DNA from 2 places in the Neobacillus sp. plas4 genome. Region 1 is predicted to be linked to the other one. Evidence: riboswitches for the same ligand, from Rfam matches in the RefSeq annotation. Region 1 holds a riboswitch; the other holds the start of a gene.
The links. Region 1 has a riboswitch for S-adenosylmethionine ahead of AC2TFD_RS24980 (methionine ABC transporter ATP-binding protein). Riboswitches for the same ligand answer to the same signal wherever they lie in the genome.
Positions count from the first base shown of each region.

Region 2: it holds a riboswitch for S-adenosylmethionine, as region 1 does, so the genes downstream of both, metK (methionine adenosyltransferase) here and AC2TFD_RS24980 (methionine ABC transporter ATP-binding protein) in region 1, are expected to answer to the same signal.

Region 1 is NZ_CM170152.1:4,927,163-4,931,599, forward strand. Features, by position in the region: gene AC2TFD_RS24970 (MetQ/NlpA family ABC transporter substrate-binding protein) at 1-431, opposite strand, end outside; gene AC2TFD_RS24975 (methionine ABC transporter permease) at 448-1,113, opposite strand; gene AC2TFD_RS24980 (methionine ABC transporter ATP-binding protein) at 1,106-2,131, opposite strand; SAM riboswitch class I at 2,298-2,404, opposite strand; gene AC2TFD_RS24985 (O-acetylhomoserine aminocarboxypropyltransferase/cysteine synthase family protein) at 2,528-3,844, opposite strand; SAM riboswitch class I at 3,915-4,017, opposite strand; gene AC2TFD_RS24990 (hypothetical protein) at 4,094-4,437, opposite strand, start outside.
Region 2 is NZ_CM170152.1:4,788,646-4,793,082, reverse strand. Features, by position in the region: gene pckA (phosphoenolpyruvate carboxykinase (ATP)) at 1-1,127, opposite strand, end outside; SAM riboswitch class I at 1,347-1,487, shown strand; gene metK (methionine adenosyltransferase) at 1,688-2,887, shown strand; gene asnB (asparagine synthase (glutamine-hydrolyzing)) at 3,087-4,437, shown strand, end outside.

The sequences.
Region 1 (4,437 bases):
CTTAGTGAATCACTCATAATAATTTTAGCGCCGTTTGGAAGGTCTTTCAGACTTTTATATTCTTTAGAATAAATGCCGATAGGTTCTTTATGAATTTCACCAACACTTACAAAATCAAAGTCCTTATTTTCTTCCATTTGTAAGGCTAAATACCCTGGTGTTTGAAAGTAGTTGGCATCTAAATCTTTATCCCTTAATGTTACGTTTGGAAGAATATAGTCTTGAAAAACTTGAACTTCTAAATCAATGCCTTTTTCCTTTAATAATGGTTTTGCCGCGTCAAGTACTTCTGCATGTGGTACTGCTGATGCTCCAACGACTAACTTTTTGTTTCCATCTTCTTTTTCTGCAGATTCGTTCTTTGCACCGCCACATGCTGTTATTGTGATGGCTATAATTGCCAATAAAATAAAACTAACTATTTTTTTCATCCTCTAACTCCTCCAGTTATCGTTTATCTGTTTTCTTTGTAAAATAATCTCCAACAAATTGGATGATAAATACCAAAATTAATATTGCAATCGTTGCAACTAATGTAACAATGGGTCTATTGCGTTGAAAACCTTCGAGATAAGCAAAATGACCAAGACCACCGGCTCCAATGACCCCAGCCATTGCAGTAAAGCCGACTAGTGAAATCGCGGTGACAGTAATCCCTGAAATTAATGCCGGTAAAGATTCCGGTATTAAGACCTTAAATATGAGATGACCATGTGTCGCCCCCATTGATTGTGACGCTTCAATTACCCCTTTATCGATTTCCCTAAGGGCAATCTCCACCATCCGTGCATAAAACGGAGCTGCACCAATAATTAGCGCCGGCAAAGCCGCATTTGCACCGAGAATAGTCCCAAGCAATAATTTTGTAAATGGAATTAATAAAACGATTAAGATAATAAACGGGATTGATCTGAAAATATTAACAAATGCTGCAATAATAACATTAACAGTCCGATTAGCCCATATATTCCCTTTATCTGTTAAAAACAGCAGCAGTCCAAAGAGTAAACCAAAAATAAATGTAGCTAACACTGAAACAGATGTCATATAAATGGTTTCACGTGTTGCCAATAGTAGTTTCTCCCACTGAACCATTTCCATAAAGTTATCCATTACTGATCACCTCCACGCCGACTTGCTGTGAGTGAATATAATCAATGGCTTTCTCTATTTCGGTAATTTCCCCATCTAAATGAATAAATAGGGTTCCATATGACCCGTTTTGAGTGTGTGAAATTTTCCCTTGAAGAATATTAACAATCACATCAAAATCACGAATGATGTTTGTGATTAAAGGCTGTTCTGTTGCTTCCCCGACGAACGAGAGCTGAACCACTTTTCCATGTGGATAAAGTTCAAGTAGATGATCAACGGTTTCTTTCGTTTCTTCAGGTTCCGTAACCTGTTCGACAAATCGCTTCGTAATTTTCTCTTTAGGGTTTTTAAACACCTCTAAAACCTGACCAAGTTCCACAATTCTACCGCTTTCCATAACAGCTACCCTGTGACAGATTTTACGAATGACGTGCATCTCATGGGTGATTAAAACAATGGTTAATCCAAGTCTATTATTAATATCCACTAACAACTCCAAAATAGAATCGGTAGTTTGCGGGTCCAACGCCGATGTCGCTTCATCACAAAGTAGTACTTTGGGATTATTCGCAAGTGCCCTGGCAATGCCGACACGCTGTTTTTGACCCCCGCTTAGCTGAGATGGATAAGCATTTTCTCTTCCTTCAAGGCCCACTAATTGAATGAGTTCATTTACTCGTTTTTGTCTTTCAGGACCTTTTACCCCAGCAATTTCTAAAGGAAAAGCAATATTCTCGCTAACGGTCCTAGACCAAAGTAAATTAAAATGCTGAAAGATCATACTTATTTCTTGGCGTGCCTTTCGAAGCTCACGGCCGCTGATTTTTGATATAACACGTCCAGCTACGGTAACAGATCCCTGTGTCGGCAGCTCCAGTCCATTAAGCATTCGAATTAAGGTACTTTTACCTGCACCACTATATCCGATTACGCCAAATATTTCTCCTTCTTTTATTTCTAAGGTAACATCATCAACTGCTTTTAGCTGACCATGTTTCGAAGGGAAAATTTTAGCTACATCTTTTATAGAAATCATTCCATCACCTACTTTTTATCCAATAAAATATTTTGCAGTTCGTTAATCCCATTACCGCGTACTTCTTAGTTATAGAGTTTGACTGTATTCATAAAAACATTCTTATATTGAAAAATTAAAAAGCCTTTCTGCAGCGGGCAGAAAGGCATCGTAAATAAAAACCTTTCTCCCATCTCCCAAAGCCTACGCTTTGTGTGAATTGGCACCATTTCAATTAATATTGACGGTTGCCGGGCTTCATCGGGCACATCCCTCCACCTCTCTTGATAAGAGCTATAGCATTCTATATTCAATTAATACGTTTATGGATTAAAGTAACTATTTTTGTACAAAAGTAATCTTAGCATGGATAAAAAGTAGTGTCAACTAAATTTTCGACAAATTTCGAATTATATATTATGCTTTTGTTCTAAGTGAGGATACACCTGTTGCAGCTTCAATAGCAGACTCCAGATCCTCAATTAAATCCTCCACATTTTCGATACCGATAGATAGACGAATTAAATCCTCAGAAACCCCAGCCGCTTTAAGACCTTCTGCATCCAGCTGTTGATGAGTTGTGCTTGCCGGATGAATAATTAGACTTTTCGCATCTCCAACATTCGCTACATGGGCAAATAGTGTGATGGAATCAATTAATTTTGCTCCAGCTTCTCTTCCACCTTTAATACCGAATACAATCATTGATCCTGCGCCCTTTGGAAGATACTTGCTTGCCAATTCATGATCTGGATGAGATTGGTGTCCTGGATAAGATACCCATTCTACAGCAGGATGGTTGACTAAATACTCAACAACTTCCTTCGTATTTGCAATATGTTCCTTCATTCTTACATGAAGGGTTTCAAGTCCCAAGGTGAATTGAAATGCATTTTGCGGGCTTAATGCAGGACCTAGGTCACGTAATAGCTGTACTCGTGCTTTAATGATGTAAGCGACAGCACCAAGTGCTTCTGCATATACAAGGTCATGATAGCTTGAGTCAGGAGTAGTAAAACCAGGGAACCTAGATGAATTCCAGTCAAACTTTCCTCCGTCGACAATAATCCCGCCTGTTGTTGTTCCATTACCTAAAAGCCATTTCGTTGCCGAATGAACAACAATATCTGCACCATATTCGATCGGTCTGCACAGGTAAGGCGTAGCGAATGTGTTATCGATAATCAAAGGAACCCCTGCCTCATGGGCAATATCTGCTACTTTTTCGATATCAAGAATTCTTAAAGACGGATTACCGATCGTCTCTGCAAACACAGCTTTTGTTTTATCTGTGATAGCCGCACGGAAATTTTCTGGATCTGCTGGATCTACAAATTTTACGTTAATTCCATACTTCGGAAGAGTAACTGCGAATAAGTTGTAAGTTCCACCATATAAATTAGAAGCTGATACGATTTCATCTCCTGCTTCAGCAATATTTAAGATGGCCAGCGTAATGGCCGCCATTCCACTTGCTACTGCAAGAGCTCCTACTCCACCTTCCAATAACGCAACCCTTTCCTCGAAAACAGTTGTTGTTGGGTTATGGATTCGAGTATATATGTATCCAGGCTCTTTCAACGCAAATAGATTCGCAGCATGCTCGGTATTTTTAAATTGATACGCATTATTTTGATAGATTGGAACTGCGCGTGCTCCTGTTGTTGGATCTGGTGACAATCCGCCATGTACACTCAAGGTTTCGAAACGATAGTTTTTTTGATTTTCTGACATAGCCTAAACACTCCTCAATATTTATATAGTAACAAACAAAGAATCCCCTCTTTAAGAAGAGGGGATTCTCTTCTTATCTACCAGAGCGACGTACTCTGCTGGAATTGGCACCGTGTTGTTTAACCGGTTGCCGGGCATCATAGGGCCAGTCCCTCCGCCTCTCTGGATAAGAATCTATTAAATTGCAAAAAATTATTTGAATATTATAAACAAATATTACCCCAAATCAATACATACCGTCAATAGTTTTTAAGAAATAGACAATTGAACCTTTGGTTTGGTTAAGTAAAAAATAGATTCGATGAGGAGAACTATACGAAATGGAGCATTAACAACGAGCTGTCCATTTCTAATGAGATTTCTTAATGTTTCCTTCCCCTGAAGCAGATAAAAAATGGACTCCTTCTGACCACTAATGGTAGGTGTTATGAGCTTCTCACCATTGTCAACAAAGACAGAAACCTCTCCACGATGAAAAATCAAAAATATCTCATGATCTTCGCAAACTAGCTTTATTTTTAGACCATCCAAGTGTTCAATAAGTTTAAGAACATGGCCACGTTCCTTTATAGCCGAAAGGAATAACTCTATCA
Region 2 (4,437 bases), 140 kb from region 1:
AGCTTGGATGTATAACCGCTCAAGAAATGATACAACGCTTGCTCTCTTGTTAATTTAGAAATTGGCGGCAATACACCGAATGCATCAGCTGTTAAAAAAACAATTGTATTTGGGTGACCTGCAATACTTGGCAGAATCACATTATCAATGGCATAAATTGGATAAGCAGCCCGTGTATTTTCGGTCAAAGACGAATCATCGTAATCTGCTATCCTAGTTACAGGATTAAGTACAACATTTTCAAGTACAGAGCCAAAATGGATGGCGTCGAAAATTTGTGGTTCTTTTTCCCTGGAAAGATTAATGGTTTTGGCATAACAGCCACCTTCAATATTAAAGACACCAGTGGATGACCACCCATGCTCATCATCGCCGATTAAACGGCGTTTTGGGTCTGCAGATAAAGTGGTTTTACCGGTACCAGAAAGACCGAAAAATAGTGCGACATCACCTTCTACACCAACATTTGCAGAACAATGCATCGAGAAAATATTATTTTCAGGTAACAGGTAGTTCATAATCGAAAAGATCGCCTTTTTTATTTCGCCTGCATATTCTGTTCCGCCAATTATTATTGTACGTTGTTCGAAAGAGATAATAATGAACGTTTCTGATTTGGTTCCGTCAATCATAGGATCAGCTTTGAAATTAGGAGCTGAAATGATTGTGAAACCTGGTGTGTGCGTCATCAATTCTTCATCACTAGGACGGATGAACAATTGATGAGCAAATAAATTATGCCAGGCATATTCATTAATAATTTGAATGGGCAGCTGAGTCTTTTTATCCGCACCGGCAAATCCTTTAAAAACAAATAACTCATTTTTTTGTTTAAGATAATCCAAAACTTTCTGAAGGAGACTGTTGAAAACATCCGCTGAAATCGGCTGATTTGAATGACCCCAATCAATTTTATCTTTAATTGATTCTTCTTGGACAATAAATTTGTCCTGTGGAGATCTGCCTGTATATTTACCAGTAGACACACTTATAGCACCAGTAGAGGTTAAAACGCCTTCATTCCTGGATAAGATTTTTTCAACTAATTGTGGTACAGACAATTGAATGTGTACATTACTTCCTTCCAACAATTGGCTTAAATCATTTGGGATATGAACAGAATTCATCTCAGGGAACCCTTCCTTTTCGTGTTTTTAATATTCAATATATTCGTAAATAGTATAACACAATGAAGTGAATAATCTATACTAATTGACGAAATTAGGTGCTAATAAACACAGGATTTTTAAGAGTGGTAAAAGTTTGTACCTATATCCTAATTTTACTAAATATTTCATTGACTTTATTCGTTAAGTTCAAGTAAGATGGTAATTTGAACGGATACTCTCTTATCCTGAGCTGGTGGAGGGACAGGCCCTATGAAACCCAGCAACCTGCTTCATGAGAAATGATCGTTATAGGCGATTCTATTCTCGGAGTGCGAAGGTGCTAATCTGACGCAAGGCTGCCGCCTTGAACGATAAGAGTGAAAGGCCCGAGACAACCTTTCCTCATGTGGTAAGGTTTTTTGTTTTGTATAAGACCTTTTATTAAAAGTGCTATTAATAAAAATCCTTTGTTTATTTCATACTAAGGGAATGAGTACCGTATCAATGTCATAGGTTCTAGAAGTATTCCTGTCACCTTCATAGAATCTTGATTTATCTCATAATAAGGAGGAAATCAGATGTCAAGAAACGCTCGTTTGTTCACTTCTGAATCAGTTACAGAGGGTCACCCGGATAAAATCTGTGATCAAATTTCTGATTCGATATTGGATGCAATTCTAGCAAAGGACGCAAATGCCCGAGTTGCTTGTGAAACTTCTGTAACAACTGGATTAGTCTTAGTTGCAGGTGAAATCACTACCTCTACTTACGTTGATATTCCAAAAATTGTTCGTGAAACGGTTAAAGGTATTGGGTATGATCGTGCTAAATATGGCTTTGACTCCGAAACATGTGCCGTTCTAACCTCCATTGGTGAGCAAAGTCCTGATATCGCCATGGGAGTTGACCAGGCACTTGAAGCACGTGAAGGTCTAATGTCTGATGAACAAATTGAGGCTATTGGTGCAGGGGACCAGGGATTAATGTTCGGATTTGCTTGTAATGAAACAAAGGAGCTTATGCCTCTTCCTATTTCTCTGGCACACAAGCTTGCACGCAAACTAACAGAGGTACGTAAGGATTCTGTACTTGATTACCTTCGTCCGGACGGTAAAACACAAGTAACGGTTGAATATGATGAAAACGATAAACCTGTTCGAATTGATACGATTGTCATTTCAACTCAGCATAATCCTGAAGTCACCTTAGAGCAAATCCAGCGAAACTTGAAGGAATATGTTATTAATCCAGTGGTTCCAAAAGAATTAATTGATGACAATACGAAGTATTTCATTAACCCAACTGGGCGATTCGTTATTGGCGGTCCTCAAGGAGATGCCGGCTTAACAGGACGGAAAATTATTGTAGATACTTACGGCGGTTATGCGCGTCATGGCGGCGGTGCATTCTCTGGTAAAGATCCAACTAAAGTTGACCGTTCTGCAGCATACGCGGCGCGTTATGTTGCTAAGAATATTGTAGCAGCAGGACTTGCGGATAAGGTTGAAGTTCAACTTGCTTATGCAATTGGGGTTGCAAGACCAGTTTCCATTTCTATCGATACTTTTGGTACTGGAACTGTGAGCGAAGACGTGTTAGTGAATCTTGTTGATAAAAACTTTGACCTTCGCCCAGCAGGAATCATTAAAATGTTAGACCTTCGTCGCCCCATCTACAAACAAACAGCTGCTTATGGCCATTTTGGCCGTACAGATGTGGATCTTCCCTGGGAGCGTACGGATAAAGCTGACACTTTACGTCAACAAGCTAATAGTTAGAAAAAGTATGGGAGTTGCATGTTATATGTAACTCCTTTTGTACGTTTAACGTCAAAGTTTAAGTCAAAGAAATTTAGTGAAAACTGATAGAATGCCGGAATTTTCCTACCTTTCACACTGCCATTTTTGAAAAAATAGTGGTAGGATAAGAAGGTATATTTTTAGTTAGCTATTTAGATTGGAGTAGGTGAGGTACATAATGTGTGGTTTTATTGGTTGTGTACACGACAAGGAACAAAACTATCGTGATGATCAAAAACAACTATTCAAAAATATGAACGATATAATAACCCATCGTGGACCCGATGATGATGGTTTCTTCTATGATGATCATGTTCAATTTGGTTTTCGCCGCTTAAGTATTATTGATATTGAATGCGGTCATCAGCCATTAACATATGAAAATGAGCGTTATTGGATCATTTTTAATGGTGAGATTTATAACTATGTAGAACTTCGTGAAGAATTACTCAAAGAAGGCTTAGAGTTCGCGACACACTCTGATACAGAGGTTATTATTGCGCTTTACAGCCATTTGAAAGAAAAAGCCGTAGAAAAACTACGGGGAATGTTTGCCTTTACGATTTGGGATAAACAAGAACAAACTTTATTTGGTGCCAGGGACCCATTCGGAATTAAACCGTACTTTTATTTCGTTGATGGAGAGAGGACTTTCTTTGCTTCAGAGAAAAAGAGTATTCTTTTAGCTCTCGAAAATGATGTCTTGGACTATGACTCCCTGCAGCACTATCTAACGTATCAATTTGTCCCGGAACCTAGCACGATGTCTAAGGGCATTCACAAGTTAGAACCAGGACATTATTATACGAAAAAGATTGGCTCTCCAATGGAAATTAAAAGGTATTGGAAAGCACATTTTAACCCTGTACAAAAATCAGAATCAGATTTTATCAAAGAAATACAAGATGTGTTAATTGATTCTGTAAAAATGCACATGAGAAGTGATGTGCCAGTAGGGTCGTTTCTTTCTGGCGGAATTGATTCTTCGATCATTGCATCGATTGCCAAACAATTTCACCCAGCGATTAAGACGTTTTCTGTTGGTTTCGAGCATCAGGGATTCAGTGAAATCGATGTAGCGAAAGAAACGGCAGATAAGCTTGGGGTAGAAAACATCAGCTATGTGATAACACCACAAGAATATATGAATGAACTCCCGAAAATTATTTGGCATATGGACGATCCACTTGCAGACCCAGCGGCTATCCCATTGTACTTTGTGGCTCGGGAGGCTAGAAAGCATGTTACGGTTGTTCTTTCAGGTGAAGGTGCAGATGAATTGTTCGGCGGCTACAATATTTATCGTGAACCGCAAGATTTAGAGGTGTTTAATAAAATCCCTCGAGTAGGAAAAGTATTATTAAAAGGGATTGCCAACATGATGCCGGAAGGAATGAAAGGGAAGAGCTTCATTGAACGTGGAGTAACGCCTATGGAAGAACGGTATATTGGCAATGCCAAAATGTTTACCGAAACAGAAAAGAAAGAACTGCTTTCTGTATACCGTGAAGGTTTAAACCACATGGATA